2 regions of the Pseudoalteromonas sp. NSLLW24 genome follow, and region 2 is predicted to be linked to the other one. Evidence: predicted binding sites of a transcription regulator. Region 2 holds the regulator's gene; the other holds the start of a gene.
What was found. The regulator ArgR, encoded in region 2, controls arginine synthesis, uptake and breakdown. The targets are predictions, from matches to a motif close to ANTGAATANNTATTCANT.
Positions count from the first base shown of each region.

Region 1: a site for ArgR is predicted at 2,019-2,036, ahead of I6E72_RS13955 (arginase family protein). Genes of this name have one in related genera too.

Region 1 covers NZ_JADYWQ010000013.1:79,190-86,969, forward strand. Annotated here, with positions in the region: gene I6E72_RS13950 (transporter substrate-binding domain-containing protein) at 48-737, opposite strand; gene I6E72_RS13955 (arginase family protein) at 867-1,976, opposite strand; gene udp (uridine phosphorylase) at 2,431-3,186, shown strand; gene cdd (cytidine deaminase) at 3,281-4,207, opposite strand; gene ppc (phosphoenolpyruvate carboxylase) at 4,633-7,278, opposite strand; gene I6E72_RS13975 (thiol-disulfide oxidoreductase DCC family protein) at 7,399-7,780, shown strand, end outside.
Region 2 covers NZ_JADYWQ010000005.1:166,525-174,304, forward strand. Annotated here, with positions in the region: gene I6E72_RS07100 (ABC transporter ATP-binding protein) at 1-243, shown strand, start outside; gene I6E72_RS07105 (Dyp-type peroxidase) at 292-1,191, shown strand; gene argR (transcriptional regulator ArgR) at 1,199-1,666, opposite strand; gene mdh (malate dehydrogenase) at 1,892-2,824, shown strand; gene ispB (octaprenyl diphosphate synthase) at 2,911-3,882, opposite strand; gene rplU (50S ribosomal protein L21) at 4,305-4,616, shown strand; gene rpmA (50S ribosomal protein L27) at 4,633-4,890, shown strand; gene cgtA (Obg family GTPase CgtA) at 5,031-6,188, shown strand; gene folA (type 3 dihydrofolate reductase) at 6,262-6,753, shown strand; gene I6E72_RS07145 (DUF3718 domain-containing protein) at 6,832-7,209, shown strand; gene galU (UTP--glucose-1-phosphate uridylyltransferase GalU) at 7,502-7,780, shown strand, end outside.

The DNA.
Region 1 (7,780 bases), on a different contig from region 2:
ATTTAATTTCATGAGGTTACATTGATTAAACTGTTTTTTTAAACTGTTTAATTGCCTTTAAAGGCGACTTTTAATTGAACAACTAAGGCCGGATCCATATTTATATTACAAGCAAAAAATAATGGAGATTGAGCTGTATTTAGATTTAGTAATGGCTCGAGTAGCTCAAGCCTTGGCTCAGTTTTTATTCGATAGCTAAATTGCTTTTTGCTAAGAACAACAAAATCAAGAATATCGTGACGAGTGCTTATAAGTTTATCTATTTTATCTAGGCTATCGATGAGTAATAAATGCTTGTTCTCACTAAAGCCCCTCTCAAGCAAATAGTGATGACTAAAGTTATCACGCAGTACTGCTATTTTATATTTTTTAGCATCATTGAGAGTATTTAACTTTATACCTCTGGACTTTAGACCATAAATAGCAGAATCAAAGCTTTCCAGTTCACCTACCCAGTTAAACTTACTTTCTCTATTAGGTAATCGAACAATTGAAAATATACAGGTGTTTTTATCGCGTAGCGCTGCATTGTAAGATATGGCCCAACTATGCGCCAACATAGTGTATTTTATACCAGTGCCTTCTAGCGCTTTATGAACTTTATCGACAGAACGGCCAACGAGTTTATTATCTTCATTGAGATACTGAAAGTCCGGAAATACTTCCGTTACTATTGTGATTTCAGTTGCATCAACTTTAATACAGCTAATGAACAATAAAAAGATCAATAATTTCATTTAGCAAGGCCTCAACTAACTCATTATAAGTATTTAATAAATATAGCTGAGGCTTTATGAACTGCTAGTTTTTAGTCATGTAATGCACACTTATACGCTGATAGTGCTAGTATTTATAGCTCCTACAGTTTACTTGTTCATCGCACTAATTAAAAAGGCTGAAATTTTAGCGCCTTCTCTAAGTGTCGTTTCAGAGCTTGATTGGCCAACTAAAGAGCTGTCGGTAAATGGCGCTATTTCCATCATATCCGCACCCGTAATCGGGAACTCATCCGCAATGGCTGATAAAATATCAAGCGCATGCTGTGGTGTTAAACCATTATGTTCTGGCGTACCTGTGGCAGATGCAAACTCTGCATCAAGCGCATCAATATCAAAGCTTACGTATACTTCATCAACGTTATCAGCTTTTAATTGTGCAATAGCGTCGGCAGCAACCGCTGCTGCGCCGCGCTCAATGATTTCATGTGCCCAATGTTGCTTAACGCCAAAGGTACTTTCCCAGTGCGCTTTAGGCTTGCCACTTGAGCGTATACCAAATTGTATTAAATGATGTGGTGCCGGTAAAAACTCTAAAATATGTGTACACCAAGAGCCAAAACATAAATCTATGCCTAGGCGCTCAACAAGTAAATCGGTATGCGCGTCAAAGTGAATAATAGCGGTACGCTTACCTTGCTCACGTTTTGCTTTTAAGTACGCTTTGGTAAGTGGGTAACTAATTGAGTGATCGCCACCAATACCAAATATCCCTTTATCTTTAAATGTCGCGTAAAAGCTGTCGCATACATCCTCTGTGATTGATAACGGACTTACGTAGTAGTCGTTATCTTCATTACCGTATAGGGCTTTTTGGCAATTAGAAATGGTTGCATCATTTAGGTATTTATCATGAAGTAAATGTGGGATTACACGTACATCGCCTAAATCAAACGAGTGACACTGCGGTTGCTGATCAATTAAAGCTGAGCGCACAAACAGTGGCCCCCAGTTTGCACCGCGTAAAATACCACCGCCACAGTCTGAGCTAATACCTAACATAACGGCTTTATGTGGAGAATTTGGTAATTCATTTAAAGACTCGCGCCACAAATTATCAACGTTTTCAGTTTGTCCATAAAGTTTATTACGCAGTGCGGCTTTGCGCTCCTTTGCAGTATTTACTGTGTATACGCCATCACCTGGTGCGCACAAACAGTGCTCAACTTTGTTTTTAAATGCTTCAAATTGTGTGCTCATAATAAACTCCTTCGATTTTTATTCTGTACGTAGCTAATTACTTTTGATTAGTTATGCAAAATCACCAAAAGTGCCTAAACTTCAAATAAATTCCACTTTGCTAAATAAGTCTGTACCTAATATAAATAAACACGTTATCTTTTACGTGCTTAATACAAATTTAAGCCATTGAATTAATTTAATATTAATGAATATTTACCATAAACTATTTAATTGTAGTTACGCGCTTGGTTGATACTTATTATGTCTGCTTGAACATGTCAACAGCACAACAAGGCTACTTGTATAAGCACTTGATTGAATATTCATAGTTGATGAATAAATCAAATTAGTTCTTAAAATTATTAAGACTTAATTGGAGGAGTTAAGATAAAACGGACAATCGTCCTGTACTTGATAAACGTTTCTAGCAATGATGCTAGATTGACACAATTTATTATAAAAAGGCTTAGCTATGGAAAAGGTATTTCACTTAGGACTATGTATTGACGATCTTAAAGGTGCAAAACTTGCGATTGTACCGGGCGATCCAGATCGTGCTGCACGCATTTCACAATTCCTAGACAACCCAACCTGCCTTGCTCAAACTCGTGAGTTTCATGTTTACTTAGGTCAACTAAACGGCCATTCGGTGGTTGTTTGTTCTACGGGTATTGGTGGTCCATCTACGTCGATTGCAGTAGAAGAATTAGCACAACTTGGCGTGCGTAAATTTTTACGTATTGGTACAACAGGTGCGATTCAGCCACATATCAACGAAGGTGAAATTTTAATTAGCCAAGCGTCTGTACGTTTAGACGGTGCAAGCCAGCATTTTGCTCCTCTTAGCTACCCTGCTGTGTCTGACTTTTATGCAACACAAGCTATGGTACAAGCATGTAAAAACTTAAATATCGATTTTCATATTGGTATTACTGCATCAAGCGATACATTTTATCCAGGACAAGAGCGTTACGATACGCATTCTGGTTACGTTCCTAAATCACTACAAGGTAGCTGCGAAGAGTGGCAAAAACTGGGCGTGATGAACTACGAAATGGAATCAGCAACATTATTTACTATGTGTGCAGCCCTTGGTTTACAAGCAGCATGTGTTGCCGGCGTACTTGTTAATCGTACTCGCCAAGAAATACCAAATGTTGACCATGGTGAAATTGAGCGTAAATCTGTAGCGGTAGTATTAGAAGCGGCTAAAGTATTACTTGATTAATACACGTTATAGCAGTTAGTGAGTTATTTAATTCGATAGAATGGCACATTTTAATAAAGCACAGCTCTGCCTGTGCTTTATTGTTTTTGAAAGGTTATTTTAGCTGAGCGCTAATTACTTCTATTGCCGGTAGATTTTTAAAACTTGCAAGTACAGCACGTGCTACACCCGCTTGGTTTTCATGGCCTGCGGTTTCTAAAAGTGTAATTGATTTTACTGTACTTTCGTTAAAGCTAAGCCCTGCGATAAATAATTGGCTAAGCGCACTTTGCAGTGGCGACAAGCTTGGGCTGTACGCTGCGTTTTCTGCGTAACTTCCGTAAAAATCACCATTTTTAAATGTACTAATTTTTACTGCACTAAAGTTTTTACTATAGGGTACGTATGCGTTTAATGCAGTACTTGCTAGTTTTTCATCTAGTTGAGCATTTGCAAATACTTGCTGGTGAGGCTCTGGATTAAACAAGCTAAACGCGTTACCTAAATCAGTCGGCCCAAACGAGTGCGGCAGTAATTCCGCCAATTTAAAGTGTTGCTCTGGCAATAAAATATCAAACTCTTTCGCATCAGCGAGTTCGTTCATGAACTGACGACAATACCCACACGGTGCATCGCTAATCGCTATTTTAACTATTTTTTTAGCGCCGTTTAACCATGCGTTATTTATAGCCGATTGCTCTGCATGAACCACTAAACTCAATGCTTGATGATCAAACTCTACATTTGCACCAAAGTAAAAGTTTACCTCATCGTTTTCATCAAGTGCTTTAACAATTGCGCCTACATGAAAATCTGATATCGGCGCAACGGCATACTCAGAGGCTAAAGGTACTAAACCTTGTAATAATGCATCATCAGACACATTTAGTTGTGCGCATAACTGCTTAATATTATTAGAATTTAATATGCCACGCTGTGATTTTAATTGACTACGTAATGACGCTGTTTGCGCTACGTTTAATGTGATGTGCGAATTTGTAAGTGCTGTATCTTGCTGTACAGTAAAAGTTGCTGAAGCCATAACATTTTTTAATTATTCAATGGCTAAGTAGTTTAAAAGGTTAAGCCGCTAATTGCTAGGGCCTGTTGACCTTTCAGGATTAAAATTTGTTCTAACTAGGGACGATTTAATCGTGGCGCGAGGTTTGTAACCTAGTGGGCTAAGTAAAAACCGAGCAACAAAGAGTTAATCGTCCCTAGGACGAACCTTCGGGCAGCGCGTGTTTGGTCTTTATGCTGCGTTATCGCCTATTTATGGGGAATAACCACACTACATAGGCTCTGCCTTGCCTAAATACCAAATACACTGCTGCAAATTTAACCTCGAAAGATAAACAGGCCCTAGGTTATTAAACGCAAAAAAAGGGATCACATCGCGTGCTCCCTTTAATTTTAACTGGTATGCCCAACAAAATAATTAATTGGTATACCTAACAAAATAACATGTTAGCCGGTATTACGCATACCTGCTGCAATACCTGTCATCGTGATCATTAATGCATTATCAATGTCACCTTCGTTGCGTTTTTCCTCTGAGCGAGCACGGCGTAAAAGCTCAACCTGTAGTAAGTTAAGTGGATCGGTGTACGGGTTACGTAAACTAATCGACTCTTTAATCCAAGGTTGTTCGGCTAGTAGGCTTTTTTGCGGGCTAAGTGATTGCACCAAGCTAATTGCTTCTTGAAGCTCTTTACGAAGTGTTACACCCAGTGGTTTGTACATATCTTCCACCAGCGCATTATCATAATGCTCACTCAACCAACAATCGGCTTTACTAAATACCATTTCTAGCATTTCTAGGCGCGATCTAAAGAACGGCCACTGTAAGCTCATTTCGTTTAGGGTTTCTGCGCCATACTTATTAAGCGCAGCTTTTAAGCCTGTTAACGCACCTAGCCATGCAGGAAGCATTAAACGGTTTTGGCTCCACGCAAAAATCCATGGAATAGCACGCAGGCTTTCAACACCGCCATTAGGGTTACGTTTCGCAGGACGCGAGCCAAGCGGCAACTTAGACAGCTCAAGCTCAGGTGTTGCCATTCTAAAGTAAGGTACAAAGTTTTCATCATGGCGAACTACATTACGGTAATGCTCACACGACTCCTCACTTATTAGCTTCATTACTTCGCGCCACTGCGGTTTTGGCTCTGGTGGCGGTAATAAGTTACTTTGCAGAACTGCGCCTGCGTAAATATTTAAGCTTTGCAGTGCTACATCGGGTAAACCAAATTTAAAGCGAATCATCTCGCCTTGCTCGGTTACACGCAAGCCACCTTTTAATGAGCCAGGCGGTTGTGAATGCAGCGCTTGTGCAGCGGGTGCACCACCACGTCCTACTGTACCACCACGTCCGTGGAATAAAACAAGCTCAATACCACGTGCATCAGCAAGCTGTACTAGCTTATCCATTGCTTCGTACTGCGCCCAACCTGCTGCCATCATGCCAGCATCTTTAGCTGAATCAGAGTAACCAATCATTACGTTTTGGGTGTTTTTAATGTGCCCGCGATACCAAACATTATCAAGCAATGTGGTAATTACATCACTGCCTGCGTTTAAATCGTCGAGTGTTTCAAACAACGGTGCTACTGGTAAATCAAAGCTACAGCCGCTTTCTTTTAGCAACAGTTGTACTGCTAAAATGTCTGACGCTGTTCGTGCCATTGAAATAATATACAAACCAAATGTTGCTTCGTCTTGCTTGGCAATTACATCAAAGGTATCAAGTACTTCTTGTACATCAGGGCTTGGTTGCCAATGCTTTGGAATAAGCGGTCTGCGTGAGTTAAGCTCTGCAAGTAAAAATGCTTGTTTGTCTTGCTCTTGCCATTGGTTATAGTCGCCTAAACCTAAATAACGAGTCAGTTCTGAAAACACATCGCCGTGGCGAGACGAATCTTGGCGCACATCAAGTTTAGCTAAACGCAAACCAAAGCTATTTATACGGTGCAGTAAATCAAGTAATAAGCCATCCGCAACTACTTTCATATTACACTTTAATAACGAGCGATAGCACACTTCAACTGGGTGCTTAAGCTGATTAATATTAGTAATTAAATCTTGTGAATCGCTGCGCTTATTTTTAATTTTAGCACCTAAGTGCGCCACTGTTTCTGCAACCTGATTTTTAAGCTTTTTGATCACCGCTCTGTATGGTTCAAACTCTTGCCCTGCAAGCTCAACAAGCTCATCACTGGCATCTGACATAGATAATTCAGCGCACAACGTTTTTAAATCTTGAATGTATAAGTTAAGTGCCATCCAACGACCATGATCAAGCACTTCTTTTGTTACCTGCGATGTTACAAATGGATTACCATCACGGTCTCCACCCATCCACGATGTAAACTCAATTGGGCTGTAATCTATTGGCAACTCTAAGCTCAACTGGTCTTTAACATTGGCTGAAAATTCACGTAAAAAGCGCGGAACCGCATGCCAAAGGCTATTTTCTATTACTGCATAGCCCCATTTGGCTTCATCAACTGGCGTTGGGCGAGAGCGACGAATATCGTCGGTATGCCAAGCTTGGCTAATCAGCTGTTCAATACGATTTAAAATATTGTCCCGCTCTTGCACTAAGTTGTCTTTTCGCTCTAATGACGCTAAGCAATCACTTAGTTCAACGTGTTTGTTAATAATAGTACGGCGCGTAACCTCGGTTGGGTGAGCGGTCAATACTAAGTTTATGTGGAGTTTTGAGAGTGTTTCGGCCAAATGATTACTGTCTAACTGGCCTTGTTCTGCTTTTGTAGCTAACGTTTTTAATGTTTGAGTGAGAGGGTTTTGTTGACCAAGGCCAACGTCATTAAAACGCGAAACGGTATGAAATTGCTCTGCTACATTAGCAAGGTTTAAAAAATGATTAAATGAACGGGCAACCGGTAAAAGCTCTTCATCACTAAGCGCATGTAAAACATCTATTAGCGCTTGTCTGTCGTCTTCGTTACCACTGCGAGATGATTTTGATAAAGCACGAATTTCTTCCACTTTATCTAAAATCGCTTGACCTTGGGCATCTTTGATTGTTTGTCCTAGTAGTTGCCCTAGTAAATTTACATTACCTCGCAAGGCGGCGTATTGTTCACTCATTTATCAGTCTCCATTTTTTCGTAGGACACTATTAATATCATCATGAAGAGATATTTAATAGATCCATTTGCAATGTCTTGTCGTAAAAAAGTATATATAAAATAATCACAAAGAATTCACATGATCATTTTTTACGATGGTAACTGCCCTCTTTGTAGCACCGAAATGCAGCAACTAAAACACGCTGATAACAAAAACTTAATTACGCTTGAAGATCTTAACGCGAGCGACTTCAGTGAGCGCTACCCGTATATTGATAAAGACAAAGCAATGAACTACCTTCAAGCTCAAAAGCAATCAGGTGAAATGATTTATGGGCTCGATGTAACTTACGAAGCATGGAAAATAGTGGGTAAACACAGCTGGTTGAAAATTTTTCGCTTGCCAATAATTCGCTTTTTCGCTGACTGCGGATACCTATTATTTGCTAAGTATCGGCACTCCATCAGTCGCTTTTTAATGCCAAATACTCAGTGCAGTAATGGCCAATGTGGACTAAAAG
Region 2 (7,780 bases):
AGCGTAGGGCTTATATATGTGCGCCCTCATCAAATAGAATTAGTGGCAGATAACCAAAGTGACAAACTCAGCAAGCGAGCTACAATCATAAGTCGTCGCTTTATTGGTTCGGCGTATGTTTATTCACTTGTTATTGATGAACAAGAAATTGAAGTTGCTGCACAATATGGCCAGTCATTTGAAAATAATGAGCAGGTTATAATAAAAATAAAACCTCACACGGTGAATTTTTTCGAATCGTAATTAATTTGTTATTCGCTGTGTTTTTATCTATAAAACTAAGGAATAACAATGGCGCAAGCGCAATCAGGGATTTGTGCTGAAGCAAACTTACACGGTTTGCACTTATTTTTTAATGTGTTTGATGGTCAAGATGAATCACTTCGCGCAAAGTTAAAACAAGTAAGCGCTATTGAAGAAGAATTTAGCGATCAATTTTCAGAATCAATGCTCTCTTGTATGGTTGCTATTGGTGCGCAATATTGGCCGCATATCCTCCCTGAATACATCCCAAGCGAATTACAGAGCTTTCCTAATATAAACCATAGCGATCATCAAATGAGCGTACAACCGTGCGATTTATTTGTGCAAATTCGCTCTGACCGTGAAGACGTTAACCATTTATTTGCGCTGCAAATTTTAAAACTATTTGCCCCCGATGTTGAGCTGGTGGAGCAAATTCGTAATTTTCGCTTTTTAGATGGTCGTGATTTTAATGGTTTTATTTATGGTGGCGACACCGCACATGGAAGAAAAAAGCGCGCTACGGCTTTAATTAGTAACCCTGGCAATTTTGAAGATCAGGGGAGTTATATTCATGTACAGCGTTATAAGCATGATTTAACTATGTGGCAGCACTTATCATTGAGCGAGCAAGAACAAATAATGGGACGTACGCGCCTTGATAACACGCTAATTACCCCTGCGATCGAAACCAGCCATGCTTCACGTAGCGAACTAAAAGACGAAGACGGACAACCGCTATTATTAAATCAGAGCATGCCTTATGGCGATGTGTATGAGCAGGGAATGTTATCAATTACATGCGCTTGTACGGGCACCGCATTTGAAAAAGTACTTAATAGTCGTTTAGGGGAAGGGGATTGTTACGACCACTGGCTTGATTTTACTCAAGCCGATATGGGTTCTGCTTTCTTTGCGCCTTCAGTCGGGTTTTTAAAACAAATTTAGTTTGCTATTAAACCGTATCAAATAAAATGCGAACACGTTCAAGTGTTACATCTATTTCAGATATTTTAGCAGGAGCGATAAAAATAGTATCGTCGCCTGCAATTGTTCCTAGTACGCCATCTGCTTTACCTAATGAATCTAATAAACGAGCGATAAGCTGAGCGGCGCCTGGACTGGTACGAATAATGATCATCATTTCGTTGTGCATAATATCGATTACTAATTGGCGTAATGGACTTTTAGCCGTAGGTACACCCATTTCAGCAGGTAAGCAGTAAACCATTTCTTGTTTAGCGTTACGTGTGCGTACAGCACCAAATTTACTTAGCATGCGCGATACTTTACTTTGGCTTATATTGTCAAAGCCTTGATCTTTTAATGCATCAACTATTTCGCCTTGAGAGCCAAAATTTTCTTCTTTTAATAGTGATTTAAATGCTTTTACCAGTGCTTCTTGTTTATCTTGTGGTTGCATAGTCTTTATTCGTTTTTGTTATTTATGCCGCAAATTCTACACAAAAATGAATAATTATGCAGCAGTTGTTTAGTTAACTTGCCAGTTTGATGCGTTAAATCACAAAAGTTTACGACTATGGTCGAAAATATACTTGAAATAGACAGGATAAATTTGTTTTTAGTCGCTAATTTCATTATCTTAAGAGCCACAAATGTTTCCTACCTCAAATTACGGAGAATTCCAATGAAAGTTGCTGTATTAGGTGCTGCAGGCGGTATCGGCCAAGCGTTGTCTTTATTATTAAAAACAGGCTTACCAGCTGGCTCTGAATTATCACTTTATGATGTTGCACCAGTAGTACCAGGTGTTGCGGTTGACCTTTCTCACATCCCAACAGATGTTAAAGTAGCAGGCTTTGGCGCAGACGAATTAAACAAAGCGCTTGAAGGCTCTGACATCGTTCTTATCCCAGCGGGTATGCCACGTAAACCAGGTATGGATCGTGCTGATTTATTTAATGTAAATGCTGGTATCATCAAAACTTTAGCAGAAGGCATTGTTGCCAGCTGTCCTAAAGCGTTAGTAGGTATTATTACTAACCCAGTAAATGGCACAGTTCCAATCGTTGCTGAAGTATTCAAAAAAGCAGGTACTTACGACGCTAAACGTGTATTCGGTATTACTACGCTTGACGTTATTCGTTCAGAAGCATTTGTTGCTGAACTTAAAGGCGTAGACGTAGCAACTGTTAAAGTACCAGTAATTGGTGGTCACTCAGGCACAACTATTCTTCCTCTACTTTCTCAAGTTGAAGGTGTTTCTTTCACAGATGAAGAAGTTGCTGCACTTACTCCACGTATCCAAAATGCGGGTACTGAAGTTGTAAATGCTAAAGCAGGCGGTGGTTCAGCTACGCTATCTATGGGTGCTGCTGCAGCTCGTTTTTGTATGTCTTTAGTTAAAGGCCTACAAGGTGAGGAAGTTGTAGATTACGCTTACGTTGCTGTTGAAAATGGCGATGCAGAGTACTTTGCACATCCAGTACGTTTAGGTAAAAACGGCGTAGAAGAAATTCTTTCTTACGGCGAACTAAGCGCATTTGAAACAAAAGCAAAAAATGACATGCTTGAAACACTGAAAAAAGACATCAAAGAAGGTGTTGATTTCATGGCGTAATAGCCAAAGTAGAATAACAAAAAAGCCTGCATTTGCAGGCTTTTTTATTGCTCAGAATTAATTTCACACTGTGTAACTGGTTAAAACTAGTGGTCGCGGTCAACCGCAATACGGGCAAGGCTTATGAGTGCTTGCTTATAGTCAGACTCAGCTAAAAAGTCTAAACAGGCAATAGCTTTGTCAGCTTCAAGCTCTGCTTTTTGCATTGTAAATTCAAGCGCATTAGTTTGCTTTAGTGCCGATAAAATTTCTTCTAAATGCTCCATACCATTACTGTGCTCTATTGCATCACGAATAAGCTGCGTTTGCTGCTCGCTACCATGTTGCATAGCATAAATAAGTGGAAGCGTTGGTTTGCCTTCAGCTAAATCATCACCAATGTTTTTACCCAACTGCTCAGCATCTGCATTGTAATCGAGTACATCGTCTACTAGCTGAAACGCAGTACCTAAATGCATACCATATAGGTTTAGCGCATCGAGAGTAGTTTGGTCTTGCTCAGTAATAATGGCAGCAAGGCCTGTCGCTGCTTCAAACAACTTAGCTGTTTTAGAGTAAATAACCTGCATATAACTGGCTTCGGTCGTATCTGGGTCGTTGCAGTTCATTAACTGCAATACTTCACCTTCAGCAATAATGTTTGTTGCATCGGCAAGTATTTGCATAATCTGCATTTTTCCAAGACCAACCATAAGCTGAAATGAACGAGTGTAAATAAAGTCACCAACCAATACGCTAGCAGCATTACCAAATTCAGCATTTGCTGTAGGCGTGCCACGTCGTAAGTTTGATTCATCTACAACATCATCATGCAATAGCGTTGCTGTATGAATAAACTCAACAATTGTTGCAAGTGTTATGTGATCTTTACCCTGATAACCGAGCGCTTTGGCTGCTAAAATCGCGAGCATTGGACGAACGCGTTTGCCGCCACTGCTAACTATATATAAACCAAGCTGATTAACTAACGCCACATCTGAGCGCATTTGCGCATGTATAAGTTGATTGACGTCATTCATATCGCTTTCGATTAACGCCTGGATAGCTTTTATATCCATTGATCTCCGAGCCAATTTTTATGTGTGAACGGCGCAGATTGTACAACAAAAAATGCACTAGCTCGATATTTTGTGACGATTGATTGAAAAAACACTATTAAAGTACTTAATTTAGACTGAATTAGCCAAGATAACTGATTAATTGATAATCAATATACAGTTTATGGTGTGCTTAGATATTAAGCTGTGAGGGTCATATTTGAGTACATTAATTTATTTCGACTAAGAGTTAAAAAGCGCTTGGCAAAAGGGCTAATTAATATAAAATGGGGTAAATATTGAATTGCTCTCAAAGCAGCTACTTTTTATTCATTTTAATTACAAAATAGGCTTGCTAGTTATTTCGCGTTAGCGTAAACTTCGCGCCCTATCGAAGAATATTTTAGTTGCGCCGATTTGAGGGTGCACAGACGGAGTTAATTATGTACGCGGTTTTCCAAAGTGGTGGTAAACAGCATCGTGTGACTGAAGGTCAAACGATTCGTCTTGAAAAATTAGACGTTGAAACTGGTGCGGCAGTAGAATTTGATTCAGTACTTTTAGTTGCTGATGGTGAGAAAATCGAGATCGGTGTACCGTTCGTAAACGGTGGCAAGATAACAGCTGAGGTTGTTTCACATGGTCGCGGTGAGAAGATTAAGGTTGTTAAATTTAGACGCCGTAAGCATTCTCGTAAGCAAATGGGCCATCGTCAATGGTTCACTGAAGTTAAAATCACTAGCATTAGCGCTTAATTAGAGGTACTTAGAAATGGCACATAAAAAAGCAGCTGGTAGTACTCGTAACGGTCGCGATTCAGAAAGCAAACGCCTAGGTGTTAAGCGTTTTGGTGGCGAATCAGTTCTAGCGGGTAGCATCATTGTTCGTCAGCGTGGAACTCGTTTCCACCCTGGTACTAACGTAGGTATCGGTAAAGACCACACTATCTTCGCAAAAGCAGATGGTAAAGTTCAGTTTGAACAAAAAGGTCCTTTAAACCGTAAATACGTAACTATCGTAACTGAGTAATCAGTAAGGTAGTTAAAAACCCCGCCTTTGCGGGGTTTTTTGTTTTGTAGTCAGTCAAAATATATACCCAAGCCTGCATTTGTGTTGGCTTGGGTATATAATAGAGTTATTAAACAAGCCAATCCCTAAAGTGAGTAATCATGAAGTTTGTAGATGAAGTAGAAATTCGCGCAGAAGCTGGAGACGGTGGCAGCGGCATCGTGTCTTTCCGTCGTGAAAAATATGTTCCAGATGGTGGACCAGACGGCGGTGACGGTGGAGACGGTGGTAGTGTTTATCTACAAGCTGATGAAAACTTAAATACCCTAATTGATTATCAGTTTGAGCGCTTTCATAGAGCTGAACGTGGTACTAACGGTCGTAGCCGTAACTGTACAGGCCGAAAAGCCGATGACTTATTTGTTATGGTGCCTGTAGGCACGCGCATCATGGATGTTGATACCCAAGAGGGACTTGGCGACTTAACTCAAGATGGTCAACGAATTTTGGTTGCAAAAGGTGGTTTCCACGGCTTGGGGAATGCACGTTTTAAATCAAGTACTAACCGAGCACCTCGTCAAAAAACATTGGGCACACCCGGTGAAGTACGTAACTTAAAGTTAGAGTTACTATTATTAGCTGATGTAGGCTTACTAGGATTACCAAATGCAGGTAAATCTACGTTTATCCGCAGTGTATCTGCAGCAAGACCAAAAGTAGCTGATTACCCATTCACGACGCTTATTCCTAATTTAGGTGTGGTACGTCCAGAAGCAAATAAATCATTTGTTATAGCCGATATTCCGGGTCTAATTGAAGGTGCATCTGATGGTGCAGGCCTAGGTATTCGCTTCTTGAAGCATTTAGAGCGTTGTCGTGTGTTATTGCACATTATTGATGTAATGCCGGTAGATGGTTCAAACCCTGTTGATAATGCATTCTCGATTATTAACGAGCTACACCAATACAGTCCTAAATTAGCTGAAAAACCACGCTGGTTAGTGTTTAATAAAATAGATTTATTACCAGAAGATGAAGCAAAAGCGCTATGCGAAGCGATTGCAGAAGAGCTGGGCGAAACTGAAAATATTTATCACATTTCAGCAATTAATAAACTTAATACTCAACCTTTAATCCACAACATAATGACACTACTTGATAGCATGCCTAAAGAGAAGTTTGTACAAGTTGAAGATGAAGAAGTTGAATTCAAGTGGGATACCTATCATGAAAAAGCCACTAAAGGTAAAGGCAATGATGATGATTGGGACGACTGGGATGAAGATGATTACGACGTAGAAGTTGTCTACGAGCGTTAATTAAATAGAATTTATTAAAAAGGAGCTTATGCTCCTTTTTCTTTGTTTAAGAATAAAGTACTAGGTGTTTATTATGATAATTTCAATGATTGCAGCAATGGCAAATAACCGTGTAATTGGCCTAGATAATAAAATGCCATGGCATTTACCTGCGGATCTTCAGCATTTTAAAAAAATAACTACGGGTAAACCTGTGATCATGGGTCGTAAAACTTTTGAGTCAATAGGCCGTCCTTTACCTGGGCGTCGTAATATTATTATTACTCGAAACAGCGAATATACTGCACAGGGTATTGAAGTGGTAACTACACCAGAGGCCGCACTAGAACTAGTTTGTGCTGTTGAAGAAGTAATGATTATTGGTGGCGGTAATATTTATGAGCAATTTTTACCAAAAGCAGAACGCTTGTATTTAACCTTTATTGATTTAGATATTAAAGGCGATACACAGTTTCCTGATTACAATAAAGTTGCTAATTGGGACGTGAAAGAAGAGCAAGAAAACCTTCCTGATGAAAAAAACAAATCTAGTTATAAATTCGTAACTTTGTATAAAGAACATTAACATTATTGCGTAATTTTTGATAGATTGATATAATATTTGATAGTCTATATAAGAACAAAGTATTATAAAGGGTTTGTCATGTTTAAATTACCAAAGCTAGTTGCACTTACTGCTGTTGTCGCTGTAAGTTCTTTTTCGTATACAGCACCTGCAAATGCTGAAGATCAATTAGCAGTATCTATTTGTGAATATATTGCGGCAGACGATAAAAACCGATTACGCAGCAAGCTTAAAAGCTCTCGTGTAAAAATTCGTAATATTTATGATGCAGTACAATGTAATGGTAATAACTTATTACGCCATGCTGTTGCTAGTAATGCAGTGGATACTGGTGAGTATATAGTTAAAAACTTATCAAAAAGTGCTCTAACAGATGGTGCTGATATTGCTTGGGCTGAAGGCAACTTTGCTAGCTCACCACTTATTGCAGTAATTAAAGATCGCGCTGGTCTTTAATTATAAAAAGGTTTTATAACTCTACCTTCAGTAAGGTATTGTTAAATATTGATTAGTCTGAAGTTGTTATTAATAACAATCTCAGGCTTTTTTATTTAGCTAATGTAATCTCACCCCTAACAAAATCATTAATAAGTTCACTATTTACCTATCTATTTTATATTCCTAAAGTGTAGAGTCTTCATTTTAAAAGCAGCTTCAAATTTACTTCTTCAAAAGAGGTAACTTTATTCAGCTGGTATCTATTTTGTATCTGCTAGTTTATTTACAAACTTAATCACTAAGGATAGATATGAAAGCTGTAATTCCAGTAGCAGGCTTAGGGACGAGAATGCTCCCTATGACAAAAGCTATTCCAAAAGAAATGCTCCCTATAGTTGATAAACCTCTAATTCAATATATTGTCAGCGAATGTGTATCTGCCGGTATTAAAGATATTGTATTAGTTACACACAGCTCTAAAAATGCAATCGAAAACCATTTTGATACAAGTTACGAGCTAGAAGCTACTCTTGAAAAACGTGTTAAACGTGCTTTATTAGATGAGATTCGCTCTATTTGTCCGCCTGAT